DNA from 3 places in the Kluyvera huaxiensis genome. Region 2 is predicted to be linked to each of the others. Evidence: predicted binding sites of a transcription regulator. Region 2 holds the regulator's gene; each other region holds the start of a gene.
What was found. Region 2 encodes sigma-54, which starts transcription at its own class of promoters, with help from an activator protein. Its sites were predicted from a motif close to GTTGGCACANNTTTCGCTNT; they were not measured.

Region 1: a site for sigma-54 is predicted at 3,557-3,576, ahead of ABOC97_RS18710 (branched-chain amino acid ABC transporter substrate-binding protein). Genes of this name have one in related genera too.
Region 3: a site for sigma-54 is predicted at 4,652-4,671, ahead of hydN (electron transport protein HydN). Genes of this name have one in related genera too.

The regions. Positions count from the first base shown of each region.
Region 1 is NZ_JBEFLV010000020.1:62,158-72,368, forward strand. Features, by position in the region: gene ABOC97_RS18695 (ABC transporter ATP-binding protein) at 1-22, opposite strand, end outside; gene livM (high-affinity branched-chain amino acid ABC transporter permease LivM) at 19-1,308, opposite strand; gene ABOC97_RS18705 (ABC transporter permease subunit) at 1,318-2,232, opposite strand; gene ABOC97_RS18710 (branched-chain amino acid ABC transporter substrate-binding protein) at 2,298-3,419, opposite strand; gene ABOC97_RS18715 (serine hydrolase domain-containing protein) at 3,958-5,163, shown strand; tRNA gene ABOC97_RS18720 (tRNA-Leu) at 5,418-5,504, opposite strand; tRNA gene ABOC97_RS18725 (tRNA-Cys) at 5,517-5,590, opposite strand; tRNA gene ABOC97_RS18730 (tRNA-Gly) at 5,634-5,709, opposite strand; gene pgsA (CDP-diacylglycerol--glycerol-3-phosphate 3-phosphatidyltransferase) at 5,861-6,409, opposite strand; gene uvrC (excinuclease ABC subunit UvrC) at 6,465-8,297, opposite strand; gene uvrY (UvrY/SirA/GacA family response regulator transcription factor) at 8,294-8,950, opposite strand; gene ABOC97_RS24075 (hypothetical protein) at 9,341-9,421, shown strand; gene ABOC97_RS18750 (DUF2594 family protein) at 9,408-9,632, shown strand; gene sdiA (transcriptional regulator SdiA) at 9,703-10,211, opposite strand, start outside.
Region 2 is NZ_JBEFLV010000004.1:60,272-70,482, forward strand. Features, by position in the region: gene arcB (aerobic respiration two-component sensor histidine kinase ArcB) at 1-2,226, shown strand, start outside; gene mtgA (monofunctional biosynthetic peptidoglycan transglycosylase) at 2,453-3,172, shown strand; gene npr (PTS phosphocarrier protein NPr) at 3,234-3,506, opposite strand; gene rapZ (RNase adapter RapZ) at 3,503-4,357, opposite strand; gene ptsN (PTS IIA-like nitrogen regulatory protein PtsN) at 4,391-4,879, opposite strand; gene hpf (ribosome hibernation promoting factor) at 4,937-5,224, opposite strand; gene rpoN (RNA polymerase factor sigma-54) at 5,247-6,680, opposite strand; gene lptB (LPS export ABC transporter ATP-binding protein) at 6,725-7,450, opposite strand; gene lptA (lipopolysaccharide ABC transporter substrate-binding protein LptA) at 7,457-8,011, opposite strand; gene lptC (LPS export ABC transporter periplasmic protein LptC) at 7,980-8,555, opposite strand; gene kdsC (3-deoxy-manno-octulosonate-8-phosphatase KdsC) at 8,552-9,118, opposite strand; gene kdsD (arabinose-5-phosphate isomerase KdsD) at 9,134-10,120, opposite strand; gene ABOC97_RS05835 (calcium/sodium antiporter) at 10,135-10,211, opposite strand, start outside.
Region 3 is NZ_JBEFLV010000008.1:20,459-30,669, reverse strand. Features, by position in the region: gene hycI (hydrogenase maturation peptidase HycI) at 1-87, shown strand, start outside; gene ABOC97_RS10175 (6-phospho-beta-glucosidase) at 382-1,806, opposite strand; gene ascF (PTS cellobiose/arbutin/salicin transporter subunit IIBC) at 1,826-3,283, opposite strand; gene ABOC97_RS10165 (LacI family DNA-binding transcriptional regulator) at 3,549-4,562, shown strand; gene hydN (electron transport protein HydN) at 4,708-5,253, shown strand; gene fdhF (formate dehydrogenase subunit alpha) at 5,290-7,440, shown strand; gene hypF (carbamoyltransferase HypF) at 7,446-9,671, shown strand; gene ABOC97_RS10145 (HoxN/HupN/NixA family nickel/cobalt transporter) at 9,681-10,211, shown strand, end outside.

The sequences.
Region 1 (10,211 bases), on a different contig from region 2:
GTAAAATCACATCGCGGTTCATGGTGCGACTCCTTTACGCACGGCATAGCCGCTGCGATTAATGCGGATTAGGCCGCGTGGCCGCCAGATCATCATCACCACCATCAGCACGCCAAACAACAGCACGCGGTATTCCGCAAAACTGCGCAGCAGTTCCGGGGTGACGGTGAGGACAAAGGCTGCCAGCACCACGCCGACGGTCGAGCCCATACCGCCCAGCACCACGATGGCGAGGATCAACGCCGACTCGAAAAAGGTAAATGAAGTCGGGTTCACAAAGCCTTGATAAGTGGCGAAGAACACCCCGGCAATCCCCGCCGTTGACGCTCCGAGGGTAAAGGCTGAGAGCTTCACCAGCACGTGATTTAGCCCCATTGAGCGACAGGCAATCTCATCTTCACGCAGCGCTTCCCATGCGCGGCCAATCGGCATTCGCGTCAGGCGATGTTTGATGTACAGCACCAGCAACACCACCAGCACTAACACCGCGTAGATAAAAATAAACTTCATGTTGGGGTTGTAGCTCAAATGGAAAAACTCGTGGAACGGCACGCCGCCTTCTTTGGCGCGGCGGCCAAACTCAAGCCCGAAGAAGGTTGGCGGCGGTGCAGAGATCCCGTTCGGGCCGCCGGTAAAGCTCAGCCAGTTATTGAGGATAAGACGGATAATCTCGCCGAAACCGAGCGTGACGATCGCCAGATAATCACCGTGCATACGCAAGACTGGAAAACCGAGCAGCGCCCCGGCGGCAGCGGCCATCAGCGCCGCGATAGGCAACATGGACCAGAAACCCAGCCCCAAATACTGATAGCCCAGCGCGAGGCCATAGGCGCCAATGGCGTAGAAGGCCACGTAGCCCAGATCCAGCAGACCGGCCAAACCGACTACAATGTTGAGTCCTAGCCCCAGCAGGACATAAATCAAACCCAGGATCGCGACGGTCAGCACATATTTAGTGGCGACAAACGGGAAGCAGACAGCCAGTGCCAACATCAACGGGATAACCCAGCGCATCCGGCTTTTGTAGCCCGCCGGACGGACGTACACCCCGGCGCTATCGCCTTCAAAGCGTGCGGCAAATCGGCGTCCAGTCTGGGTCATCAGAAACGCGCTAAGCAGAAATCGTCCCACCATCACTGCCGCGATGATCCACACCAGCCGTTGCCCTTCGAAGTTAAAGCTATAGCCGTCCAGCACCACGCCGACGATGGGGCCAAAGAGAATTAATGCCACTAGCCCGGAAAAAATGGTGTCCAGAACGCAGCGTTTAAGCGAAAAACCATCGTGTGAAGCGGTTAAAGTCGTCATGTTCAGCTCCTACACTTTGGCCACAATCGGGCGACCGAGCAGGCCCTGCGGACGGAAGATGAGGATCACCACCAGCAGACCGAAGGAAAATACGTCTTTGTAGTCCGAGTTCACCATGCCGGAAAACTGCGCTTCGGCAATCCCCAGCAGCAGCCCGCCGAGCATCGCCCCCGGCAGGGAGCCTATTCCGCCGAGTACCGCAGCGGTGAACGCTTTGATGCCGATAATAAATCCGGCGTAGAAATCAAAGGTTCCGTAGTTCATGGTGATAAGCACCCCGGCAAGGCCCGCCATCGCCGCACCAATCATAAATACCAGTGAAATAACCCGGTCGGTGTTGATCCCCAGAATGGAGGCCATTTTGCGATCCTGTTGCACCGCGCGGCACATCCGCCCTAAGCGGGTGTGGCCGATAATCCAGGTCAGCAGCAGCATCCCGGCAAACGAGGCCAGCAGAATAAAGATTTTGGTATAGGTTATTTGCACAAATCCTTCGCCAAGATGCAGACGCAGCACGCCGTCAAGCATTGTCGGCACGCCCTGCTGGCGTGGCCCCTGGCTGATTTGCGCATAGTTTTGCAGAATCAATGACATGCCGATAGCGGAGATCAGCGGTGCCAGGCGCGTCGAGTTGCGCAGTGGCTTATAGGCAATGCGCTCAATCGTCCAGCCATAGACACCGGTAACAACGATGGTAAACACCAGCGTGCCGAGGATCAGAAGCGGGAATGAGTGCAAACCGAAGAAGGACAGCAGCGCCAGACCGATGGCGCAGAGGTAAGCCGAGATCATATACACTTCGCCGTGAGCGAAGTTAATCATGCCAATAATGCCGTACACCATGGTGTAACCAATGGCTATCAATCCGTAAACTGAACCGAGCGTCAAGCCATTGACTAACTGCTGCAGAAAGAATGTCTCCATCATCGTGCGCTCTTGTTATAGGCCTATTATTGAGCGCCGGTATGTCACCATACCGGCGCTGAGCGTTACTTGACTTCTTTATATTTGCCTTTGTCATCCCACTGATAAACGACGTAGTCCGAGACTTTCAGGTCGCCTTTGCTGTCCCACGCTTTTTTGCCCATCACGGTTTCCACCGGGTTAGCTTTCAACCAGGCGCTGGCTTTGGTTGAATCGGTACCGCCGGTAGCTTTAAACGCCGCAGCGATGGCCTGAATAGAGGCATAGGAGTAAAGGGTGTAGCCTTCCGGCTCAAACTTGTTGGCACGGAATTTTTCGATAACTGCTTTGCCCTCCGGGAGCAGTCGCGGATCTTTGCCGAAGGTCATATAGATGCCCTTGGTATACTGTGGGCCACCCGCCGCAGTAACCATCTCTTCATTGACGATACAATCGCCGGAGAAGAATGCTGCCTGTACCCCCTGCTCACGCATCTGGCGCACCAGCGGGCCCGCTTCCGGGTGACAGCCACCGAAGAACACGACGTCCGGTTTCTGGGCACCAATTTTGGTCACTAGTGCGTTAAAGTCTTTTTCACCGCGCGACAGCCCTTCATACATCACGTCCTTCACGCCGCGCTTGGCCAGCGCCGCACGGGTAGCATCTGCCAGCCCTTGTCCGTAAGTGTCTTTGTCGTGAATAATCACCACGCGTTTGGCTTTGAGCTTGTCGATGATGAAATCGCTGGCCACTCCGCCCTGCTGATCATCACGACCGCACATGCGGAACATGTCGTTCATCCCGCGTTCGGTAATCAACGGGTTGGTGGAGCCTGGGGTGATAGCGATAATCCCTGCGTCGCTGTAAACCTCTGACGCAGGCATAGTAGAAGAAGAGCAGAAATGACCGACGACGGCCTGCACTTTGTCCTGATCGACCAGACGGTTAGCCACCGACACGGCCTGCTTCGGTTCGCAGGCATCATCGCCCTGTACCAGTTTAATTTTTTCGCCGTTGATCCCCCCAGCGGCGTTAATGTCCTCCGCGGCCTGAGTCGCACCGTGCCAGTACTGATCGCCGTAAGTGGCGTTTGGCCCGGTAAATGGCCCGGCAACGCCAATCACAATATCAGCCTGGGCGGAAAACGCCGTCACCAGACAACCTGCCAACACAAGAGAAAGCGGACTTCTAATCAATTTCAGCGACATTATTATCTACCTTAGCAAAGAGGTTTATGCATAGCGGTGTGAAGCCGAACGACTGGCACGTTCACCAAACAAACGACATCCTGACAATATCCTGCTGATAACGGCGAGGTTTCCTTACGCTTTTCAGGCCAAATCATTAAGCAAAATGGTTGCCAACTTTGCGCACCACTGCCCGGAATTCGACAATTTTGAGTATAGAGCGCCGTTTTGGGGCTTCCGGTGCGATGAAGTGAAATTACGGTGGTGATCACATCTGGTTAACAATAAAGTACATAAATAATGCAATAGTCACGCTTTGCGCATTTTTGCTGCAAAATGCACGGGTTATGTTAGCTGATGGTGCAAACGCGGGATGTTTAGGGTGCAGCTGGGGCCGAGGACAAAAACAAGAAAACCATCCGGATGGTTCTGGGTAATAGTTCTGAAAAACAACGAAAACAGCCGACCTGGCGGCCAAAATATAGCAAACAGTGCGTTTGAAGAGCGCCGAGTGTGGTACATTTCCCGCGCGCCGATGACAACCCACACAACAACAGGTATGCAGAACATTACTACCCGATTTCACTGGATGCTGTTTGTTATCCCGCTACTCAGCGGCTGCGGCACGCTCTCACAAATGTCCTCCCCGGCAGGTACTCAGGAACTCCTCACTCATCAATCGCTGGATGGCGACGTTGATAGCCTGGTACGTCACTATATGACGCAAAAAAGCGTCTCTGGGATGACCGTCGCGGTGATCCACAATCACGGTGAGCCGCAGTTTTACAGCTGGGGCGTAACCGATGCAGTCCATCGCTACCCCGTCAAGCCAGATACCCTGTTTGCCCTCGGTTCTCTCAGCAAGGGGGTAACGGCAGAAGTGGTGGCATGCCTGGTGAACGAAGGACAACTCCGTTGGGATGATAAACTGGCGACCCTGTTACCGCCAGGCACGCCACTCAGCGCAGATGCACAAAACATTTCCTTGCTGGAACTGGTCACTCACACCTCCGGCCTGCCGCGCCAGAATATGGATTTTCGGATGCTGGAAAAATTCATCGGCTATTTAGGGAGTGGTGAAAATTTTTATGGCGAACTGGATAGCAATAACGTGCTGCATTATTTAGCCGACTGGCGAGCGCCAAAAAGTAAAACACCGGAATACTCCAATCTCGGCTATGCACTTATCGGTTACATTCTAAAATATAAAACTGGCGAGGATATACAGACTTTAGCGTCGCTCTTTATTTTTCGACCACTAAAAATGGCTAACAGCAGCTTTATTCCACAGAAATTGCAAGGTTTCCCACAGCGAGCGCTTGGTCACGCAGGCGACCAGCCCAAATTCATCCCGCGCGGACAGTTAACTCCCGATTGGCATTTCACCAATAACATGGTGGCGGCGGCGAGTTTATACAGTAACGCCGAAGATTTGATCGCCTATGCCCGCTATCACGTGTCAAAAACCGACGACAGCGTGCTGGATGTGGTATTTTCCGAAGTCAGCAATATCTATTTTCAACGCCCCGATGGTTCACAGGATCTTGCCTGGGTAACCGATTTTATCGGTCGGGAAAAAATCACTTATCAAGTAGGCTATATTGGCGGCTACTCCAGCTTTATCGGTTTTGATAAAGAAAAAGGCAATGCGGTCGTGGTGCTGCAAAATGCTTTTAACTGGAGCAACTATATTGGCATGACGCTATTGATAGATATGGCGAAAAACGATCGCCATATCTCTGGCAACCGTTTCGCGAAAAATTAGACTTCGGTACCGCCTATCTCCGCTCTGGTTGCCAGGAGATAGATTGCATGATCATTTCGTATACCGAGGCGAAATCAGCCCAGCTAAACCAGAGTTAACTTATACTCTCGTTGATGATTCTACGAAAATGCATGCGCTGAGCCTCTGCCCTTACGGCGAAATCGAATGATCAAGCAAAGGTACAAAAACAAAAAAACCACCCGTAGGTGGTTTCACGACACTGCTTATTGCTTTGATTATTCTTTGCTTTCCCATGGTACCCGGAGTGGGACTTGAACCCACACAGCGCGAACGCCGAGGGATTTTAAATCCCTTGTGTCTACCGATTCCACCATCCGGGCTCGGGAAGAAAGTGGAGGCGCGTTCCGGAGTCGAACCGGACTAGACGGATTTGCAATCCGCTACATAACCGCTTTGCTAACGCGCCTTTGAAGCTTTAATAACACCCGCAACTGCCGATGTTTTTAATTTGGAGCGGGAAACGAGACTCGAACTCGCGACCCCGACCTTGGCAAGGTCGTGCTCTACCAACTGAGCTATTCCCGCATTATCAAGTTGATTTGCTAACCACTTGATTTTGCTATCGTCTGGCAATCAGTGCTGCCGTTCGATGCGTTGCATTCTACTTATCTGGCGCGGTGAGTCAACGGTATTTTTCGCAACTTGGTGTCGTTTGCTGAAAATAACGGCGAAACGATCACTCTTGAAGCAAATCGCCGCGCGCAGCGTTCAAATATTGCAGCATTGACCATAGCGTCAGTACCGCCGCGACCAGGAATAACGCAATTCCTGCCCACTCAACCCACATATTTGGCCGCCACAGCATCCAGACCAGTGCGGTCATCTGCGCGGTGGTTTTCACTTTCCCCACCCACGATACGGCAACGCTGCTGCGTTTACCCAGCTCCGCCATCCATTCACGCAGCGCAGAGATAATAATTTCGCGAGCAATCATGGTCGCCGCAGGCAATGTTACCCACCAGGTGTGGTAGTGCTCAGCCACCAGCACCATCGCGATGGCCACCATCACTTTATCCGCAACCGGATCGAGGAATGCGCCGAACCGGGTGCTTTGGTTCCAGCGACGGGCCAGATAACCATCAAACCAGTCGGTTATCGCGGCAATAAAGAAGATCAGCGCGCAGGCAAACGGTGACCAGACAACGGGAAGGTAGAACGCCAGCACGAAAAACGGTATCAGGATGACGCGGAACAACGTAAGCAATGTAGGGATATTATATTGCATGGCGTGGTAACTATCTGTTGTTAGTAAATATTAGCCCTATGTTGCTACAGAGCCCCTAATGTTTCAACGAGTAGAAGATCTTTTCTGCTAACCCAAGCGATATTCCGGGCACTTTCGCGATGTCATCGATGGTTGCCTGCTGCAAACCCTGCAAACCGCCCATATACTTGAGCAACATCTGACGCCGTTTCGGCCCCACTCCTTCAATCGTCTCCAGCGTACTGGTGCTCTTCACCTTCGCCCGTTTCTTACGATGGCCAGAAATGGCGTGATCGTGCGATTCATCGCGAATGTGCTGAATCACATGCAGCGCGGGTGAGTCCGGCGGCAAACTAAACCCCTCACCTTCCGGTTCAAAGAATAGTGTCTCCAGCCCGGCTTTACGATCGCTGCCTTTAGCGACGCCCAGGAGCAGAGGATGGTGTTTATCCCACGGCACGTCCAGCTCGGCAAATACTGTCTTCGCCTGCCCCAGTTGCCCTTTCCCGCCGTCAATCAAAATGACATCGGGGATTTTGCTTTCATCAATGGCTTTACCGTAGCGGCGGCGCAAAACCTGATTCATCGCAGCGTAGTCATCGCCTGGCGTAATGCCGGTAATATTATAGCGGCGATACTCCGCCCGCAGCGGACCATTGGCATCAAATACCACGCAGGAGGCGACGGTCTGCTCCCCCATCGTATGGCTGATATCGAAGCACTCCATGCGTTTTATGGCCGGCAGGTTCAGCTGAGCGGCCAGCGCCTGAAGACGCTGATGCACGGTGGACTGCTGTGACAGCTTAGTCGACAGCGCCGTGACCGCATTGGTGCGCGCTAGCTTCAGGTAACGCGCACGGTCGCCGCGCGGTTTTGTCTGTACCTGAATGCGCCGCCCGGCCAGCTCGGATAAGGAGTCCGCGAGCAGCGTTTTATCTTTTAGCGCGAAGTCGAGCAAGATTTCACCCGGCAGCGTACGCATTTGGCTGCCCTGGAAATAGAACTGGCCAACAAACGTCTCCACCACTTCGCCCAATTCGGTATCGTTTGGAACTTTTGGGAAATAACTGCGGCTACCCAGAACTTTCCCCTGACGAATAAACAGCACATGTACGCAGGCCATGCCCGCTTCAAACGCAACGCCGATAACATCAAGATCGTCGCCGTTATTCGATACAAACTGTTTCTCAGTCACCCGGCGTACGGCCTGGATCTGGTCACGAATGCGCGCCGCCTCTTCAAAAGCCAACGCCTGACTGGCCTTTTCCATCCGCGCAATAAGCTGCGTGAGGACCTGATCGTCTTTGCCGGAAAGAAATAAGCGTACGTACTCAACCTGCTGCGCATACTCTTCTTCGCTCACCAACCCCGTCACGCAGGGGCCCAGGCAGCGGCCAATTTGATACTGCAGACAGGGGCGCGAGCGATTGCGGTAAACGCTGTTCTCGCACTGACGAATCGGGAAGATTTTTTGCAGCAGCGCCAACGTTTCGCGAACCGCGTAGCCATTGGGGAACGGCCCGAAATATTCACCTTTCGCATGCTTCGCGCCGCGATGGGTCGCCAGGCGTGGGTGAGTATCGGCGCTCAGAAAGATGAAAGGATAAGATTTGTCATCCCGCAGCAGTACGTTATAGCGCGGTTGATACAACTTGATGTAGTTGTGCTCAAGCAGCAGCGCTTCCGTCTCGGTATGGGTAACGGTGACATCAATCTGGGCGATTTGGGCGACGAGCGCTTCCGTTTTACGGGAGGCTACGTTGGTACGAAAATAGCTGGAAAGACGCTTTTTGAGGTCTTTGGCTTTACCAACATAAATAACCTTACCGCCGGCGTCATACATACGATAAACGCCGGGCTGGCTGGTTACAGTTTTCAGAAAGGCTTTTGAATCAAAAACATCACTCACTGACTTGCTAACGACTCCGCATTGCACAGGCCATGGCGAATTGCCAGGTGGGTCAGTTCAACGTCGCCATGAATATTCAGCTTGCTGAACATCCGGTAGCGGTAACTGTTTACCGTTTTAGGGCTCAGACTTAACTGCTCTGAGATCTCATTCACCTTCTGACCTTTAGTGATCATCAGCATAATCTGCAATTCACGTTCAGACAAACTGGCAAACGGCGATTCCGTTTTTTCCGGTTCAATCTGACTCAATGCCATTTGCTGAGCGATATCCGAGGCAATATAACGCTGACCGGAGAACACCGAGCGAATAGCATTAACCATCTCTTGCGGCGCAGCACCTTTGCTTAGATAGCCAGCTGCGCCCGCCTGCATGACTTTCGCAGGCAGTGGGTTCTCCGTATGTACGGTTAACATAATGACTTTGGTATCGACCGCGGAACGCGCAATTTTACGCGTAGCCTCAAGGCCACCGATCCCCGGCATGTTCATATCCATAAGCACAACATCGACCGGATTAGTACGGCACCACTTCACCGCATCTTCTCCACAGTTGGCTTCGCCGGTGACTCTAATACCTTTTATATCTTCAAGAATGCGTCGTATCCCTGCGCGCACCAGTTCATGGTCATCAACAAGAAAAACGTTGATCAAAGGAATAATCTCCAGAATAGGGATAACGCTACTACTGCTTAATTCCCCCATACTACCGGGTTTTATATCAACTGTGAAAGTCTAAAAATGCCAAGGCTTCGATTTCGATCTCGTTTTTGGAAATAATCATGTACATCTTCTGGAAAGTGCTAAAAAACAATAAGATGCAAGATGGATAACTCAGCACTCTGACGGACTTAAGCGGCGTAAACAGGTGTTTTATCGTATATTTGATAAATAAGACTCATAATATGTAACAACAATTAACGGCACATGAACCAGAATTAAACAATTCAACGCTAACTTGCTGTGTATACACTGTTAAATAATAATTAATATCAGATCTGAGCAGCGCGCAAAAAACAGCCACTCCTGTTTTTCTTCCGGCTTGTGGTATACTGCGCCGCTTTCACAATCCGCACCGCGCATATTGCGCAGAAATCGTACGAGGCAATAAATGAGCACACCTGATTTTTCCACCGCTGAAAATAATCAAAATCTGGCGCAGGAAGTTTCCTGCCTGAAGTCTTTGCTGACCCTGATGCTGCAGGCAATGGGCCAGGCAGATGCAGGCCGCGTGATTATTAAGATGGAAAAGCAAATTGCGCAGTTAGAAGATGACGCTCAGGCTGCCGTTTTTTCCAGCACCGTTAAGCAAATTAAACAAGCTTACCGCCAGTAATAATAAACCGGCTGTCAGCATCATTGCTTACAGCCGGTTTGCGGTCTGGCACGCAGAACGTCAAAACAAGTCAGATCACACCAATCGCCGCGGCATAGCAGGCAATCTGCGTTTTATTCGGCGCATTGAATTTCTTCTGCATGTTCTTTTGATGAAAATTAACCGTATTTTCCGAAATAGCCAGAATCATCGAGATCTCGGCTGACGTTTTTCCTTCCGCCGTCCATTTCAAAATTTCTAATTCACGCTTGCTGAATTTCATTTCCCGCGGCATAACCATTTCATCTTCCAGGCGTAATAACGCCAGCAGACTCATTTCCAGCAGGATCTGTAAACGCAGCGCAATCTCATCGTCGGCACGTGCAGTACGCGATGTCCGGGTTCTCGACACCGACAAGAAGCCGTGAGCGTGATTTGGCAGCATCAGGCACTGGGTGGCACCGGTTTGCAAACCGTGCTCGCGCGCGGCATCCCACAGCTCTTGTGCGTCACAGAACAACTCGTCATTCCAGCGCAAATGGCCCAACGAAAAATTACCGGGTTTTAGCACCGGGTCAATAGCCATATAGTTTGCCGACT
Region 2 (10,211 bases):
CAAATGGCGGTGACCATGGTGCTGCATGGCCAGGTGGAAAGCATTGATGTTATCCGCTCCATCTTCTTTGGCCTGTTGATCACCCCGTGGGCGGTCTATTTCCTGTCGGTGGTGGTGGAACAGCTTGAAGAGTCGCGGCAACGACTGTCTCGTCTGGTGGAGAAACTCGAAGAGATGCGCGAGCGCGATCTGAAGCTGAACGTGCAGCTTAAGGACAACATCTCGCAGCTTAATCAGGAGATTAGCGACCGTGAGAACGCCGAGGCCGAACGCCAGGTGACGCTGGAGCAACTGAAAATCGAGATGCAGGAGCGTGAAGAGACGCAGATCCGCCTCGAACAACAATCCTCCTTCTTGCGCTCTTTCCTTGATGCCTCGCCGGATTTGGTTTTCTATCGCAATGAAGATAAAGAGTTTTCTGGCTGTAACCGCGCCATGGAGCTGCTGACCGGCAAAAGCGAGAAGCAGCTGATTCACCTGCACCCTGAAGAGGTTTACACCCCAGAAGCAGCGGCTAAAGTCATTGAAACCGATGAGAAAGTTTTCCGTCATAATGTTTCGCTGACCTACGAACAGTGGCTCGATTACCCCGACGGGCGTAAAGCCTGCTTTGAGATCCGCAAAGTGCCGTACTACGATCGTGTGGGTAAACGCCACGGTCTGATGGGCTTTGGCCGTGATATTACCGAACGTAAGCGCTATCAGGATGCGCTTGAGCGCGCCAGCCGCGATAAAACCACCTTTATCTCTACCATCAGCCATGAACTGCGTACGCCGCTAAACGGTATCGTTGGGCTGAGCCGTATTCTGCTCGACACCCATTTGACCGCCGAGCAGGAGAAGTACCTGAAAACCATCCACGTATCGGCGGTGACGCTGGGTAATATCTTTAACGATATTATCGACATGGACAAAATGGAGCGCCGTAAAGTCCAGTTGGATAACCAGCCTGTCGACTTCACCGGTTTTCTGGCCGATCTGGAAAACCTCTCCGGTCTGCAGGCGCAGCAAAAAGGGCTACGCTTCGTGATGGAGCCGACGCTGCCGCTCCCGCATAAAGTGATTACCGACGGTACCCGTCTGCGTCAGATCCTGTGGAATCTGATTAGCAACGCCGTGAAATTTACTCAGCAGGGCAATGTGGTGGTGCGCGTGCGTTACGACGTGGGCGATATGCTGCACTTTGAGGTCGAAGATTCCGGCATCGGTATCCCGCAGGAAGAGCAGGATAAAATCTTCGCCATGTATTATCAGGTGAAAGACAGTCAGGGTGGCAAACCGGCCACCGGCACCGGGATCGGCCTTGCCGTCTCACGCCGCCTGGCGAAAAGTATGGGCGGTGATATAGAAGTTTCCAGCCAGCCGGGACACGGCTCGGTCTTTACCCTGACGGTGCATGCGCCGGCGGTGGCTGAAGAAGTGGAAGATGCGTTTGAAGAAGACGATATGCCGCTGCCAGCGCTGCACGTACTGTTGGTGGAAGACATCGAATTGAACGTGATTGTTGCCCGCTCGGTGCTCGAGAAGCTGGGTAACAGCGTCGATGTCGCCATGACCGGTAAAGCCGCGCTGGAGATGTTCACTCCGGGTGAATATGACCTGGTGTTGCTGGATATTCAGTTGCCGGACATGACCGGGCTGGATATCTCCCGCGAGCTGACGCGTAAATACCACGCCGACGATCTGCCGCCGCTGGTGGCGTTGACGGCTAACGTGCTGAAAGACAAAAAAGAGTATATGGACGCAGGCATGGACGACGTGCTGAGCAAACCGCTCTCGGTACCGGCCCTGACGGCGATGATCAAAAAATTCTGGGATACCGTTGAAGACGAAGAGGAGAGTGCCGTGACCCCTGTTGAGAGTGGTAAATCGCAGCAGCTGCTGGATATTCCGATGCTGGAACAGTACATCGAACTGGTTGGGCCGAAGCTGATTACCGACGGTTTAACCGTGTTTGAGAAGATGATGCCGGGCTACCTGTCGGTGCTGGAATCTAACCTGACCGCCCGGGATAAGAAAGGGATCGTTGAGGAAGGCCATAAAATCAAAGGTGCAGCAGGCTCCATCGGCTTGCGTCATTTGCAGCAGCTTGGACAGCAGATCCAGTCGCCCGATTTACCCGCGTGGTCAGATAACGTCGGTGAATGGGTTGAAGAGATGAAGTCTGAGTGGCAACACGATGTGGCGGTATTGAAAGCCTGGGTAGCGGCGGCTGGAAAAAAATGACCCCGGTCAAGCCGGGGTGCGCGAATACTGCGCCAACACCAGGGAACTGGTGGTTGCGTCAGATACTTGACATGATTTTGATTTTTTTGACACAACCTGAATTACGATTGCACGTTCAATAAGATAGCAAATCTTATAATGATTGTTACGTGAATCAGTAAAATGTGTGAACCATAGCGTCTTAATCAGAAATATTAATCAGTGTCAGAGGGTTAGCGTGAGGAAGATGGCTTTTAGAAGAGTAGCGGGGCTTAAACGTCTGTTAGGGCGTCTGTTGTTGCTGCTGGCACTTTTCTGGGGCGGCGGCATTGCGCTATTCAGTATTTTACCGGTTCCATTTTCTGCAGTGATGATTGAACGTCAGGTTGGGGCGTGGCTAACGGGAAACTTTAGCTACGTTGCTCATTCGGATTGGGTCAGCATGGATGAGATGTCACCGTGGATGGGGCTGGCGGTGATTGCCGCAGAAGATCAGAAATTCCCCGATCACTGGGGGTTTGATGTATCGGCAATTGAAAAAGCGCTGGCCCACAATGAGCGCAACGAAAACCGTATTCGCGGGGCTTCTACTCTGTCGCAGCAGACGGCGAAAAATCTGTTTCTGTGGGATGGACGAAGCTGGGTGCGCAAAGGCTTAGAGGCCGGTCTGACGCTCGGTATTGAGACCGTGTGGAGCAAGAAGCGCATTCTGACCGTCTACCTGAATATCGCCGAGTTTGGCGATGGCGTGTTTGGCGTGGAGGCGGCGTCTCAGCGCTACTTCCACAAACCGGCTAGCAAAATGACGATGGCGGAAGCGGCGCTGCTTGCTGCCGTGCTGCCAAACCCGATTCGTTTCAAGGCTAATGCGCCGTCAGGCTATGTGCGCAGTCGTCAGGCGTGGATTTTACGCCAGATGAGGCAGTTGGGTGGGGAAGGGTTTATGCGGGAGAATAAGCTTTATTAGCCTGATTCACGTGGTGTTACCCAGCTTGTAGCCGAATGGCGGCGCAAGCGCCCCATCCGGTCTAGTCTTCGTCGAAACCGGCGTTAAACAGCGCGATCACCGCTGCCAGCGCTTCGACTTCCTGCGGCCCGGTGGCTTCGACTTCAATCTGCCGCCCTTTGGCCGAGTCCAGCATCAGTAGCGCAATCACGCTGTTGGCTTCCGCTTCGGTGCCTTCATCATTACGCAGCAGCACTTCAGCGTCGAAATCCTGCATCAGTTCGAACAGCTTCATGGCTGGGCGGGCGTGCATGCCCAGCTTATTGGTGATTTCAACGGTCTGCTTTACGGTCATGATTTACGTTTTTCCAGCGTCCGATGACGAGACTGCACGTTCTTACCGCGCGAGCGGAAGTAGTCAGCCAGCTGTTCGGCAACATAGACCGAACGGTGCTTACCGCCAGTACAACCAATGGCTACCGTTAAATAGCTGCGGTTGTTGGTTTCCAGCATAGGTAACCATAGCTCAAGATAGCTACGCGTCTGGTAAATAAAGTTGTGTACTTCCGTATGGCGATCGAGGAAGGCGGCTACCGGCTTATCGAGCCCGGTCATTGGGCGCAGCTTCGGATCCCAGTGTGGGTTTGGCAGGAAGCGCACGTCAAAGACGTAATCAGCGTCAATTGGAATACCGTGCTTGAAGCCGAAGGACTCAAACACCATCGTCAACTCGCGTTCACGTTTACCCAGCAGGCGGGTACGCAGCATTTCAGCCAGCTCGTGGACGGACATTTCAGAAGTATCAACGATGAGGTCGGCGCGCGAGCGCAGCGGTTCCAGCAGATTGCTCTCTTCATCGATGGCGCTTTCCAGCGACAGATTTTTACTCGACAGCGGATGCAAACGGCGAGTGTCGCTGTAGCGACGAATCAGCGTGTTGCGGTCGGCATCAAGGAACAGTAGCTGAGGTGAGAAGTTCTCCGGCAGACTTTCCATCGCCCGTTCGAAGATTTCCGGTGATTCCGGCATGTTACGCACGTCGATGCTGACGGCCGCCGATATTTCACGATCGGCCAGGGTTTTTGCCAGCTCAGGCAGCAGCACAACCGGGAGGTTGTCGACGCAGTAAAACCCCATATCTTCCAGCGCGCGCAGGGCAACAGACTTTCCCGAGCCAGAGCGGCCGCTGACGATCATCAGTACCATGTACCGTTTCTCCTCAGTACGATGTGATGTCCATTATTCATCATCGTGGGTTTCCGTATCGGTGATGATTTGATAGAGCTCTTCGTCGCTCTGCGCCGAGCGCAGACGGCGACAAATGGTTTTATCCGCCAGACGTTTCGCCACCAAAGAGAGCGTATGCAGGTGGGTTTTGGTCTGGTCGGCCGGCACCAGTAGCGCAAACAGCAAATCAACAGGCTGATTATCGATGGCGTCGAAGGCAATCGGCGTTTCCAGTTGCACAAAGACACCCACCGCGCGCAGCGTATCCTCTTCCAGTTTACCGTGAGGAATAGCGATGCCGTTGCCGATGCCGGTACTGCCCATCTTTTCACGGGTCAGAATGGCTTCGAACACCACCTGCGGAGGCAGGCTAAGCTGTTTAGCCGCCAGCTCGCTGATGATTTCCAGCGCACGTTTTTTACTCTGACAGTGCACTGCACTGCGGGTACATTCCTGGTTAAGGACATTGCTCAGTTGAAGAGCCGAATCATTATTTGTCATAATTTCACCTAAGCACCGCCCGATATGCGGGGGCATATCGGGCGATCGCTCGGACAATCAGTGTTGTTTTAGTTTATCTTTGTGTTTATTCAACTGTCTCGACAGTTTGTCGATCAAGCCGTCGATGGCGGCGTACATATCCTTCCCTTCCGCACTGGCATGAAGTTCGCCGCCGTTAACATGCAATGTTGCATCCGAGATGTGCGTCAATTTTTCCACTTTTAACACAATATAGACCTGATTGATCCTCTCGAAATACTGTTCGAGCTTAACGAATTTCGCATTGACGAATTCGCGCATCGCTTCGGTAATTTCGACGTTGTGTCCAGTGATGTTGAGCTGCATAGTGTCTTCCTTATCAGTAGAGTCAGACCAGTTGTTTACGCTGGTTAGACGGCGGGATGGATAAAGACTCTCGGTACTTTGCAACGGTACGCCGTGCCACCATGATACCCTGTTCAGAGAGCAGGGTGGTCAGTTTACTGTCGCTCAGTGGTTTCGCGGGATTTTCCGCGGCAATTAATTTCTTCACCAATGCGCGAATTGCCGTGGAAGAGGCTTCGCCTCCGCCTTCGGTACTCACGTGGCTGGAGAAGAAATACTTAAGCTCAAAAATGCCCCGTGGGCTATGCAAATACTTTTGCGTGGTAACACGCGAAATCGTGGACTCGTGCATCTCGACGGTCTGGGCGATATCCGCCAGCACCATCGGTTTCATATGTTCTTCGCCGAGATCGAAAAAGGCCTGCTGCTGTTCAACGATGCAGCGACTGACGCGCAGCAGAGTATCGTTACGGCTCTCAAGACTCTTAATCAGCCATTTGGCATCCTGCAGGTTGCTGCGGATAAACTGGCTATCGGCGTCGTTACGGGCGTTATTACACATACCAGCGTAGTGCTGGTTTATCTGCAAACGCGGAATACTGTCGGCATTCAGCTCAACCATCCAGCGGCCGTTGACCTTACGGACCAATACGTCAGGAATCACGTATTCCGGCTCACCGGTCTGGATCGACTGGCCCGGGCGCGGATCTAACGATTGAATTAGATCGACGGCTTCCTTCAATACGTCTTCTTTCAGACGCGTGACGCGCATAAGCGAGCGGAAGTCATGGTTGGCGAGGAGATCAAGATGCTCGGCAATGATCAGCCGTGCTTCGGTAATTCGCGGTGTGTCTGGGCTGAATTGTGAAAGCTGGATCAACAGGCAGTCACGCAGATCTTTAGCGGCTACGCCAACCGGATCGAAGCGCTGGATACGTTTAAGAACCGCTTCCACTTCATCAAGGCCGATTTCGTCATTGCCGATACTCTCACGAATATCTTCCAGCGTGACGGTGAGATAGCCCGTTTCATCTACGGCATCAACAATCGACGTGGCAATGGCGCGGTCGGTGTCGGTAAACGGCGTCAGCTCAACCTGCCACATCAGATAGTCCTGCAAGGACTGGGTGGTTTCACCCTGATAGACCGGCAGCTCGTCGTCCTGATAATCAACCCCGGTGCCTGACGGCGTCCCGGCGGTGTAGATTTCATCCCAGCTAGCGTCTAGCGGCAGCTCTTCAGGCATCTCTGCCTTTTCCAGCGCGTCGACGCTATCCAGCGTTTCGGTATCAACGGTTTCCTGGGTTTCTACTTCCTCGTGAAGATCGGTTTGCTCAAGCAGCGGATTGCTTTCCAGTGCTTGCTGGAGTTCTTGCTGAAGTTCCAGCGTTGACAATTGCAACAGACGGATCGCCTGTTGCAACTGCGGCGTCATGGCAAGCTGTTGGCTGAGCCTTAATTGCAAACCTTGCTTCATGTTCAGAACGAATCTCTCCCGCTAACGTCGTTAACCATACCCTATCAGAGTCTGAAGTCTTCCCCAAGATACACGCGTTTAACTTGTTCGTCTTGTAGGATCTCTTGAGGTGTTCCGTGGGCAATCAAATGCCCCTGGCTGACGATATAGGCGCGCTCACAGACCGCTAATGTTTCGCGCACATTATGGTCGGTGATAAGGACGCCAAGGCCGCTGTCGCGCAGGTGTTCGATAATACGTTTGATGTCGATAACAGAGATCGGGTCAACGCCGGCAAACGGTTCATCCAGCAGGATAAATTTAGGGTTTGCCGCCAGCGCACGGGCAATTTCTACACGGCGGCGCTCACCACCGGAGAGTGCCTGGCCTAAGTTGTCACGCAGGTGTTCAATGTGGAACTCTTCCATCAGCTCTTTGGCGCGGTCTTCACGCTGTTCGGCGCTCAGATCGTCACGGATCTGTAGCACCGCCATCAGGTTGTCATAGACGCTCAGACGACGGAAAATAGAAGCTTCCTGCGGCAGATAGCCAATCCCGCGACGGGCACGGGCGTGCAGCGGTAGTAAGCTGATGTCTTCATCATCGATGATGATATTGCCGGCGTCGCGCGGAACAATCCCTACCACCATGTAGAAGGTAGTGGTTTTACCCGCGCCGTTAGGCCCGAGAAGGCCGACAATCTCACCGGAATTCACGGTCAGACTGACATCTTCCACGACGCGACGGCCTTTGTATGCTTTCGCCAGGTTTTTTGCAGTTAATGTCGCCATAACGAATTAGTTACTCTTTTTCTGGGCCGGGGCCTGGCCTTTGGATTTGTCCTGAATCTGCGACGGAACCAGAACGGTGGTGACGCGTTTACCTTTGTCGCTAAACGCCTGCATTTTCTGCTCTTTCACCAGGTAGGTAATCTTGTCGCCTTTAATATTGCTATCAAGCTGCTCAAGATAAGCGTTGCCGGTCAGCACCACGAAATCGTTCTGCAGTTCATAGTGCATTTTTGACGCATGGCCTTTCACTGGTTTGCCGTTGTCCTGCATCTGGTAGAAGGTCGCCGGATTACCGTAGCCGTCGATCACCTCTTTGCCCTTTTGATCCGCCGGGCGAGTCACCACGACTTTGTCGGCATTAATTTTGATCGTGCCCTGCGTCACCACCACGTTGCCGGTGAAGGTAACAATATTGCCCTGCATATCCAGCGACTGCTGATCGGATTCAATATGAATCGGCTGATCGGTATCTCCGGTAAGCGCCATTGCCGGCAGGCTAGCCGCTAACAAGGAACCCGCGAGCGCCAGCTTAAGGCTGAGTTTGTTTGTTCTGAATTTCATAAGAGGTTCTAACCTTTTCAATCAGCTCGGCGGTTTTGCTGCGTAAATTGCCGCGCATTTTCAGGCCGCTGGAATTAAATGATGTTCCGTATAACGTCACGAGGTCGTCAGAGGCAACGTCCTGAGTAATCAGGTTCACCTGGGCATTATCCGTCGTAATCTTACGCAGTTGTGCATCTTCTGTCAGCGCGTTGATTTCAACGTGCCCGTAGAGGTACAGCATGCGATCGTTAGTCAGTTTGGCTTTATCTGCTTTAATCGACCAGGTTGGTACTTTATTAGTATCAAAAGTTGTCAGTACCGGGCGGGTAAACCACGACAGTGCCTGATCGGAAAAATACTCCACGTGCTCGGCAATTAACCGGTAGCTGAGCGCGCCTTCCGGGCTGTAAACCACGGTATCGGTATGTTCGCTTTGATAGGTCGGATCATTGGCATTCGCCACATACTGGCTGGTATCGTCCTTGTCGGCAAGATTCAGGCCGATGAGGACCAGTGCCGTCAGTGCGAGCAGAATAATCACCCAACGTCTGGTTTTACTCATATCGATTGCCCTTTGGCTTCGTCCAGCTTACCTTGTGCCAGCAGTAACAGGTCGCACACTTCGCGGACAGCGCCGCGGCCACCCGCAATACGGGTGACGTAATCTGCGCGTGGCAGCAGCAGCGGGTGCGCATCGGCAACGGCGACGCTTAAGCCGATTTCTGCCATCACCGGCCAGTCAATCAAATCGTCGCCAACGTAGGCAACTTCATCCGGCTGCACGTCGAGCTTCGCCAGCAGTTCGCGGTAGGCGATGAGCTTATCTGACTGCCCCTGATAGAGATGGGTGATGCCAAGCGTTGTGCAACGGTCTTCTAACAGTTTAGCTTTTCGCCCGGTAATAATCGCCACATCGATACCTGAGGTGAGGGCGCAGCGAATACCGTAGCCATCACGCACGTTGAAGGCTTTTAGCTCTTCACCGTTGTTACCCATATAGATAAGGCCGTCCGAGAGCACCCCGTCAACATCGAGGATCAACAGGCGAATTTTTTCCGCCTGCGCAATAAATTGTGGGCTCACCGGGCCATAACAGGTGGCGACCGGGGTAACAGCATGACTCATTCTTTATATCCTTGATTACACTACGCCTGCGCGCAGTAGGTCGTGCATATGTATCACACCTAGCAGATGGTCGCCATCGGCAACCAGCACGCAGGTGATATGACGTGATTGCATCAGGTTCAGGGCGTCCACCGCCAGCATTCCTGGGCGAATACGAATACCGCCCGGCGTCATCACGTCGGCAATGCCGAGAGTGCGAACGTCAACGCCATTTTCGAAGATCCGGCGCAGGTCACCGTCGGTGAAAATGCCTTTAATCTGCATATTGTCATCGCAGATGGCGGTCATACCCAGGTTCTTACGGGTAATTTCCAGCAGCGCATCGCGCAGCGAAGCATCGATGCTGACGTGCGGAATTTCATCGCCAGTGTGCATGATATCGTTAACCCGCAGCAGCAGCTTGCGGCCGAGTGCGCCACCGGGGTGTGACAGAGCAAAATCTTCTGCCGTAAAGCCACGTGCTTTTAATAGCGCGACGGCAAGGGCATCGCCCATCACCAGTGCCGCGGTAGTGCTGGAGGTCGGCGCCAGCCCTAACGGACAGGCTTCGCGCGGTACCTTCACGCACAGATGAATATCGGCGGCACGCCCCATGCTGCTGTCAGGCTTACTGGTCATGCAGATAAGCGGCACGCGCAGGCGTTTCAGCACCGGGATCAGCGCCAGAATTTCATTGGACTCGCCGGAGTTGGACAGGGCGATAACCACGTCCTGCGGCGTGACCATGCCTAAGTCACCGTGAGCCGCTTCGCCGGGATGGACGAAGAACGACGAGGTCCCCGTGCTGGCAAAGGTCGCCGCCATCTTACGGCCAATATGCCCGGACTTGCCCATCCCCATCACCACGACTTTGCCGCTGCAGTAGAAAATCTTCTCGCAGGCGTCGCTGAAATCCTGATTAATGTATTGATCGAGCTGTTCCAGCCCTTCCCGTTCAATCTCCAGAACTTCTTTTCCCGCCTGCAGGAAATCGAAATTCGGCTGCAAATCTATTTGCGACATAGTGTTATCCCGATTCATTCGATGAAAAGCGGCGTGCCCCAACAGAGCAGTGCCAGCCATACCATAAATCCGCCGATCAACAGCAAGCCCG
Region 3 (10,211 bases), on a different contig from region 2:
GTGGAAGTGGTTTATCAGCGTCTGGAAGGCTGGAAAGGGCACGGTGGATTTGCGCAGTTAGAAGCAGAGTTTGAAGACGAGGAGTAGTTTGTACCCTCACCCCAGCCCTCTCCCTGAAAGGGAGAGGGGGCGCAATGTGCCCGTCTTCCTGTCTGAAATCCGCATTAACACCGAAGCACTGACTGTCCCTTCGTCCCTTTGGGGAGAGGGTGAGGGGATGTTGTGGCACCGAGTTGAACCCTCACCCCAGCCCTCTCCCTTAAAAAGGGAGAGGGGGCGCAATGTGCCAGTATTCCCATTTGAAACCAGTATTAACACCGAAGCACTGACGGTCCCCTCGCCCCTTTGGTGAGAGGGTTAGGGTGAGGGGAAAACCGGCTTCTATGCTAAATCTTCGCCGTTGCTGGCAATTACCTTCTTATACCACCAGAACGATTTCTTGCGCGTGCGCGCCAGCGTGCCGTTCCCGGCGTCGTCGCGGTCGACGTAGACAAACCCGTAGCGTTTACTCATCTCGCCGGTTGACGCGGCCACCAGGTCAATACAGCCCCAGGTGGTGTAGCCAATCACCGGAATACCGTCTTCAATGGCGTCACCCATGGCGCGGATGTGTTCGCGCAGATAGCTGATGCGATAATCGTCGTCAATTTGCCCGTTGGCATTCACCACGTCTTTCGCGCCCAGGCCGTTTTCCACCAGGAATAGCGGCTTCTGGTAGCGGTCGTACATCATGTTCATGGTGATACGCAGACCCAGCGGGTCGATACCCCAGCCCCATTCGCTGGCCTCGATATAAGGGTTTTTCAGCGACTTAACGATATTCGCCGCGTTGGTGTTGTTGGCGTTCATCTCCGCCGACGCACAGCGCGAGGCGTAGTAGCTAAACGACACGAAATCGACGGTATGCTTCAGCGCTTCGTCATCCCCGGCTTCTTTGGCGATGGTCACGCCTTTTTCGCGGAACACTCGTGCGGAATAGGCCGGATAAGCGCCGCGCGCCTGCACGTCGATAAAGAACAGATTCTCGCGGTCCTTTTCCAGCGCCGTCCACACGTCTTCCGGCTTGCAGGAATAAGGGTAGAAATTGCCGCCCGCCAGCATACAGCCAACCTGGTTTCGCGGATTCACCTCATGGGCGATTTGGGTCGCCAACGCGCTCGCCACCAGTTCGTGGTGCGCTGCCTGGTACTTCACCTGATCCTGATTCTCGCCCTCTTCAAACACCAGCCCGGCACCGGAGAATGGGCTGTGCAGCATGATGTTGATTTCGTTGAAGGTCAGCCAATATTTCACCAGCCCGTCGAAGGCCTCAAAGCAGGTACGCGCATAGCGGGTGAAAAACTCCACCATTTTGCGGTTACGCCATGAACCATATTCGGTGACCAGATGCATCGGCACGTCAAAGTGACAGAGGGTCACCAGCGGCTCAATGCCGTACTTTTTGCATTCACGGAACAGGTCACGATAGAAGGCAATGCCTTCTTCGTTTGGCGTCAGCTCATCGCCGTTCGGATACAGGCGGCTCCAGGCGATGGAGGTGCGAAATACGCTAAACCCCATCTCGGCCATCAGGGCGATATCCTCTTTGTAGCGATGATAGAAATCGATCGCCTGATGGCTCGGGTAGAACTCATCGTCACGTAGCGCAAAGCGCTTTTCCTGGCCGAGTTTAACCGGCAGGCGGTTGCTTCCGTGGGGGATCATATCCACGGTGGTCAGCCCTTTGCCGCCCTCAAGATAGGCCCCTTCGGCCTGGTTGGCGGCTAGCGCGCCGCCCCAGAGAAAGCCTTGCGGAAATGTCGACATGCGTTACCTCGCTTAAAAATCAGGAAATTTGTGTGGCCGTGTTGCCTGCGGGCTGAGTGGCCTGACGCTTGCGCGCGTCGGCGGCGGCGTCCTCAACCGGGATATCTTCAAAGCCCAGAATCAGCGTCAGCACGAATGACAGCACCACTGCCAGCGCCATCACGCCGAAGACCCAGACGATAGTCATTGGATTTGACGGGTCGAAGAACTGCACGCTGGTGAATAGGCCTGGTGCAGCCATTGAATGGCTGGCAAGACCGACGGCACCGGCGATACCGCCGCAGATAAAGCCGCTAATCAGGCTAGCAATCAGCGGGCGCTTCAGACGAATGGCGACGCCGTACAGCGCAGGCTCAGAAATACCGGCCAGAATGGCGGACGCGGCTGCGGCCAGCGCGGTCTGGCGCAGTTCCGGGTTTTTGGTTTTCCAGGCGACCGCCAGCGATGAGCCGCCGAGCGACAGGTTGGCGCCGATTTCTGACGGCATCACCATCCCTTCTTTGCCGGTTTCGGCAATAGTCTGAATGATGGTTGGGGTAAAGACGCGGTGCATCCCGGTCATCACCAGCAGCGGCCACAGCGCGCCCATAATGGCGACGGACAGCCAGCCGAGATAGCCGTGAATGGTATACACCAGCGCGGAGATAGCGCTACCGATCCAGATACCGATAGGGCCGATCAGCAGGATCGCCAGCGGCGCGGCAATCAGCACAATCAGCATCGGCTTGAGGAAGTTTTTGGTCACCGCCGGGGTAATTTTATCCACCCAACGCTCGATGTAGGACAGACACCAGGTCATCACCAGCGCCGGGATCACCGTGTAGGTGTATTTCACCGCCGTTACCGGAATAAAGGCGAACTCAACGTGCTCGCCCTGCGCCGCTTTCGCCATCAGCTCAATAAAGCTCGGGTGCACCAGCACCCCGGCGATAGCGATGGCCAGCGACATATTGGTTTTGAATTTAACCGCCGCAGAAGCGGCAACCATCAGCGGCAGGAAGAAGAACGCGCCATCGCCAATCACCGTCAGAATGGTTAGCGTCGGTGCGCCTTTTGGCAGCACGCCGCTCATCTCGAGGATCATCGCCAGCAGTTTAACCATCGATCCGCCGATAATGGCGGGGATCAGCGGCGACATGGTGCCGATCAGCGCGTCGAGGATCCCGGCGCCGATGCGTTTTAAGGTGAGCTTCGGTTTCCCAACCGGCGCAGCAGGCTGCATATCGCCCGGCAGCAGGCTTACCACTTCGCGGAAAGCCTGTGAAACGGTGTTGCCGATAATCACCTGGCACTGATTGTCGTTACGCACCACGCCCATCACGCCGCTGATGCCTTTAAGGGTGGCGCTATCCACCTGCGCTTCGTCTTTCAGCACGAAACGCAGACGAGTCATACAGTGGGTCACGGCGGTGATGTTATCCACGCCGCCCAGCGCGCCGACGACGGATTGCGCCAGAGCCGCATAATTTTTAGACATCGGATTTTATCCTGTTTTATCAGTAGGGTACTTTTCGTCCATCGCCGGGAATGACGCGGGAATGAAACGCTGTATAGGAAACCGGTTCCACATAATCATCTTGTGTTTATTTTGTTATCTCAAGATATAAATTTTGTTTTTAATTTATTCGTGAAACCGATCACACAAACTGATTGTGGTTAAATTCCGACCGCTTCCGCAGTTGCTGAAAAACACCAAACGGTGAAGTACACTGCGGGCAAATGATTTTTCAAGGATATCTATCATGACGACGATGCTGGAGGTGGCGCGACGGGCGGGCGTCTCGAAAGCCACCGTCTCCCGGGTGCTGTCGGGAAACGGCTACGTGAGCCAGGAGACCAAAGACCGGGTGTTTCTGGCGATAGAAGAGAGCGGCTATCGGCCGAATTTGCTGGCGCGCAATCTGGCGACCAAAAAGACCCAAACGCTGGGGCTGGTGGTGACTAACACGCTGTACCACGGCGTTTACTTTAGCGAACTGCTGTTTCATGCCGCGAGCATGACCGAAGCGCAGGGGCGGCGGCTGATTCTGGCGGATGGCAAACACAGCGCGCAGGAAGAACGCGAGGCGATCCAGTATCTGCTCGATCTGCGCTGCGACGGCATCATTATTTATCCGCGCTTTTTAAGCGTCGACGAAATTGACGATATTATTCAACAGCAGCAACAGCCGGTGCTGGTGATTAACCGTCGGCTGCGGCGCAACAGCAGCCACTGCGTCTACTGCGATCAGAAATCTGCCAGCCAGCAGGCGGTGGAAAAACTCATTGCCCGCGGTCACCGCGACATCGCCTTTATCACCGGTTCGCTGGATTCGCCTACCGGCATTGAGCGTCTTTCCGGCTATAAAGATGCGCTGACAAAGCACGGCATTGCGGTACGTGACGAGCTGATTGTCGAAGGAAAATGGACCCCGGCGACCGGTGCGGCGGGGGTGGATACGCTGCGCGAACGTCAGGTCAGCTTTAGCGCGCTGGTCGCCAGCAATGACGATATGGCGGTAGGGGCCATCAAGCGACTTCACGCCCATGGCATCAGCGTCCCGCAGCAGGTGTCGGTGATTGGTTTTGATGATATTGCGCTGGCGCCCTATATGATCCCGGCGCTATCGAGCGTGCGTATCCCGGTCACACAGATGATTAAAGAGACCATCAACCGGCTTATTTTTATGCTCGACGGCGGTGACTTTAAGTATCAACAGACCTTCCCCGGCGAGCTGATTGAACGCGATTCGATTGTTTCTGGGCCTCACGCCTAATCTCGTCAACTGTCATCGTCATTAATGACGATGACAGCCTTTCTTGTCGTCTTCTTCAAAAAATAACGTTAATAATCAGCTTGATAAAAGTTGGCTCGATTAATGCATTCTCCCGCTCAATTCATTGTCATTGCTGGAGAAGTTGATGAACCGTTTCATCATTGCTGATGCGAGTAAATGTATTGGCTGCCGGACATGCGAAGTCGCATGTGTGGTTTCCCACCAGGAAGATCAGGACTGCGCAGCCCTGACACCACAATCTTTCCTGCCGCGTATCCACGTTATTAAAGGGATGGATGTTTCCACCGCCACCGCTTGTCGCCAGTGCGAAGACGCCCCGTGCGCCAACGTCTGCCCGAACGGTGCGATTATCCGCGACAAAGGTTTTATTCACGTCATGCAGGAACGCTGCATTGGCTGTAAAACCTGCGTTGTGGCGTGCCCGTACGGCGCGATGGAAGTGGTGGTGCGTCCTGTGGTGCGTAACACGGGGTCCGGACTGAAAATTCGCGCGGAAAAAGCGGAAGCCAACAAGTGCGACCTGTGCTTCCACCGCGAAGCCGGCCCAGCCTGTATGGAAGCCTGCCCGACCCACGCGCTGTTCTGCGTTGACCGCGACAAACTTGAGCAACTGAGTGCAGAAAAGCGCCGCCGTACTGCGCTTGATGTCGCCACGTCGATCTCTTTTTAAAATCCCTTAATTTCTCTTTTAACAGGTCTGTTATTGATGAAAAAAATCACGAGTGTATGCCCTTACTGTGGCGCGGGTTGTAAGCTGAAACTGGTTGTTGACCACGGTAAAATTATCCGTGCCGAAGCCGCTGACGGTAAAACCAACCAAAACGAACTGTGTCTGAAAGGCTACTACGGCTGGGACTTCCTCAACGATACCAAGCTGCTGACGCCACGATTAACACAGCCGATGATCCGCTATGAAAAGGGCGGCAAATTCACTCCCGTGAGCTGGGATGAGGCGATTCGCTACACCGCGAAGCGTCTTGGCGATATTAAAGCCAAATTCGGGCCGCGCGCGATTATGACTACCGGGTCATCGCGCGGCACCGGCAATGAAACCAACTATGTGATGCAAAAATTTGCTCGCGGCGTGCTGCATACCAACAACGTCGACTGCTGTGCGCGCGTGTGCCACGGCCCGTCGGTGGCAGGGTTGCAGGACGTGCTGGGCAACGGCGCGATGAGTAACAGCATTGGCGATATCGAAAACTCGCGCTGCCTGCTGGTCTTTGGCTACAACTGTGCGGATTCGCACCCGATCGTGGCGCGTCGCGTCATTAAGGCTAAAGACAAAGGGGCCAAAATTATCGTCTGCGATCCGCGGCGCATTGAAACCGCGCGTATCGCCGACCAGCATCTGCAGATGCGTAACGGCAGCAACATGGCGCTGGTGAACGCTTTTGCCCACGTGCTGCTGGAAGAGAATCTCTACGACCAGGAATACGTGGCGCGCTTTACCACCGGGCTTGATGAAATGCGCGAAGTGGTCAAAGACTACGCGCCGGAAGCGGTAGAACATCTGACCGGTATCCCGGCGCAGCAGGTTCGTCAGGCGATGCGTACCTACGCCGCCGCACCGTCCGCCACCATCATGTGGGGGATGGGCGTCACCCAGTTCGGTCAGGCGGTCGACGTGGTGAAAGGGCTGGCAAGCCTGGCGCTGCTGACCGGTAATCTCGGTCGTGAAAGCGTCGGCGTTGGCCCGGTTCGTGGGCAAAACAACGTCCAGGGCGCATGCGACATGGGCGTGCTGCCAAACCAGTTCCCGGGCTATCAGGACGTGGTTGACCCCGCAGTCCGCGAGAAATTCGCCAACGCGTGGGGCATTGATGCCAGCCTGATGGACGACAAAGTCGGCGTGCGTATTACCGAAGTGCCGCATCTGGCGCTGGAAGGGAAGGTGAAAGCCTACTACATCATGGGCGAAGATCCGCTGCAAACCGAGGCTGATTTAGGGCTGGTGCGCAAAGGGTTTGAAGCCCTCGACTTCGTGGTGGTGCAGGACATCTTTATGACCAAAACCGCCGAGCAGGCCGACGTATTGCTGCCAGCCACCTCGTGGGGCGAACATGGTGGCGTCTTTACCTGCGCCGACCGTGGCTTCCAGCGCTTCGAAAAAGCTATCGAACCGACCTACAACGTCAAACGTGATTGGGAAATTATCAGCCTGCTGGCCCGCGAAATGGGCTACCCAATGCATTACGACGATAATCAGCAAATCTGGGACGAAATGCGCGAGCTGTGCCCGCTGTTCTACGGCGTTACCTACGAGAAAATGGGTGATATGGGCCACGTACAGTGGCCGTGCCCGACGCTCGATCATCCGGGTACCCAGTACCTGTATGAAGGTAATCAGTTCGCGACGCCGGACGGCAAGGGACACCTGTTTGCCGCACAGTGGCGCGCCCCGGCTGAAATCCCGGATGCGGAATACCCGCTGGTGCTCTGCACCGTGCGTGAAGTGGGCCACTATTCGTGCCGTTCAATGACCGGCAACTGCGCGGCGCTGCAATCGCTGGCCGATGAGCCGGGGTTCGTGCAAATAAACCCAACGGATGCGCAGCTGCTGAATATTCGTGATCAGCAGTTGGTGTGGGTCTCTTCACGTCGCGGCAAAGTGATTAGCCGCGCCAACGTCAGCGAACGTATCAACCACGGCAGCGTGTACATGACCTACCAATGGTGGATTGGCGCCTGCAACGAACTGACCCAGGATAACCTCGATCCGATTTCGAAAACGCCGGAAACCAAATACTGCGCGGTGAAGGTCGAAGCGATTGACGATCAGACCTGGGCCGAAAACTATGCGCAACAAAGCTATCAGTCGATGAAAACGCGTCTGAAAGTCGCGGCGCTCGGGTAAAACAAATGCGTGCAAACGGTGTGCAGATCCGCATCTGCGGCAAAGTTCAGGGGGTGGGTTTTCGCCCCTTTGTCTGGCAGCAGGCCAAGCTGCGCGAGCGTCTTGGCGATGTCTGTAATGACAGCGCCGGAGTGCTGCTGCGATTGTATGGTGATGAGGTGGACTTTATCACCGCGCTATATCAGCACTGCCCGCCGCTTGCGCGCATTGATAGTACCCACGTTGAGCCGTTTGATTGGCCGACGATCCCCACCGATTTTGTGATTCGTGAGAGCGGCGCGGGGGCGATGAGTACGCAAATCGTCCCCGATGCGGCAACCTGCCCCGCCTGTCTCGCGGAGATGAATGACCCCGGAGAGCGACGCTACCGCTATCCGTTTATCAACTGCACCCACTGCGGGCCGCGGTTCACCATCATCAACGCCATGCCGTACGACCGGCCTCTGACGGTGATGGCGGCGTTCCCGCTGTGCAAAAGCTGCGAGGCAGAGTACCGCAATCCTTACGACCGACGTTTTCACGCCCAGCCGGTGGCATGCGCCGAATGTGGCCCGTGGCTGCAATGGCAAAGCCCTGATCTGCGGGCGGAGAAAGAGGCGGCGCTTGAGGCCGCTGTCGCCCTGCTGAAAGCGGGCGGTATTGTGGCGATAAAGGGCCTTGGTGGCTTTCATCTGGCCTGTGATGCGGGAAATTCACAGGCGGTTGCCACACTTCGTGCTCGTAAACATCGCCCGGCCAAACCGCTGGCGGTGATGGTGCCAAACGCCGATGCTCTGCCGCTGGAGGCCGCATCGCTGTTAATTACCCCCGCCGCACCGATTGTGCTGGTGGCGAAGAATAACCTTTCCGGTCTGTGCGATGAGATTGCACCGGAGCTGGCGGAAGTTGGCGTGATGCTTCCCGCCAACCCGCTTCAACATTTGCTGATGCAGGCGCTGGCGCGCCCGCTGGTGATGACCTCCGGCAACCTGAGCGGCAAACCGCCGGCCTTAACCAATCAGCAAGCGCAAAGCGATCTCGTCGAAATTGCCGACGGTTTCCTGCTGCATAATCGCGATATCGTCCAGCGCATGGATGATTCGGTGGTACGCCAGAGCGGTGAAATGCTGCGCCGTTCCCGCGGCTATGTGCCGGACGCGCTGCCGCTGCCGCCGGGCTTCCACAACGTACCGCCGATGCTGTGCATCGGTGCGGATATGAAAAATACCTTCTGCCTGGCGCGTGGCGACCAGGCGGTGGTCAGCCAGCATTTTGGCGACCTGACCGATGACGGCGTGGAAAACCAATGGCAGCAGGCGCTGCGCCTGATGCAGGCGATATATGATTTTACCCCGCAGGCGGTGGTGGCCGATTTTCATGACAGTTATCGCTCATCGCAATGGGCGCTGACCAGCGGTCTGCCGGTTCAGCGCGTGCTGCATCACCACGCGCATATCGCCGCCTGTCTGGCTGAACATGATTGGCCGCTGGACGGTGGCGAAGTGATTGCGATGGCGCTCGACGGCATCGGCATCGGCGAGTCCGGCGCATTGTGGGGCGGCGAGTGCCTGCGCGTGAGCTATCGCCACTGCGAACATCTCGGTGGTCTGCCTGCGGTGGCGCTGCCGGGCGGCGATCTGGCGGCGCGTCAGCCGTGGCGCAACTGGCTTGCGCAGTGCCTGGCGTTTGTGCCGGACTGGCAGACCTTCGCCGAAACCCAAAGCCTGCAGCAAAAGAATTGGCCACTGCTGGCGCAGGCGATTTCGCGCGGAATAAACAGCTCGCGCGCCTCTTCCTGTGGCCGTCTGTTTGATGCGGTGGCCTGCGCGCTGGGCTGCACGACGGAAACGTTGAGCTATGAAGGGGAGGCGGCCTGTCGTCTTGAAGCGCTAGCCGCCACCTGCCAGGGCGTGGCTCATCCGGTGACGATGCCGGTTGTGGGCAAGCAGTTGGATCTGGCGACCTTCTGGCAACGCTGGCTAAGCTGGCAGGCCGCGCCCGCCGAAAAAGCGTGGGCGTTTCACGATGCGCTGGCGTGCGGTGTGGCCGATATGATGCGGACTCATGCGCAGCAGGCCGGTATTTCTACGCTAGCCTTTGGCGGCGGCGTGCTGCACAACGCGCTGCTGCGCGCCCGCCTCTCGCACTATTTATCCGATTTCACGTTGCTCTTTCCCAAGCGTTTACCCGCTGGTGATGGGGCGATTTCATACGGGCAGGCGGTGGTTGCCGCCGCTCGTGGTCAGGCGTAAGGAGTTCTCATGTTATTGAATGCGCTTCGCCAGCAGCCGCGTGCATCGCTGCTGGTGCTGGTTTTGCTGCTGGCGAATTTATTGGCCTGGGGCTGGGCGTGGCAGGCATTTGGTCATAACGGCGCGCTGATGGCCGCCAGCCTGCTGGCGTGGGGCTACGGCCTGCGCCATGCGGTGGATGCTGACCACATTGCGGCGATTGATAACGTCACCCGCAAAATGATGCAGCAGGGCAAGCGCCCGTTCGGCGTCGGTGCCTGGTTCTCGCTGGGGCACTCGTCGATTGTGGTGCTGGCGTCGGTGGCGATTGCCGCTACGGCGACTGCTTTCCAGCATAAGATGAGCTGGTTTCACGACACTGGCAGCATTATTGGCACCGCGGTGTCGGCGATATTTCTGCTGGCGATGGCGCTGGTGAACCTGATTATCCTGCGCAGCGTGTGGCGCAGCTTCCAGGCGCTGAAAAAAGGGCAGCGAATCGAGACGGATGCACCGGTTGCCGGTGGACTGATGAGCGCGCTGTTTAGCCGCACCTTCCGC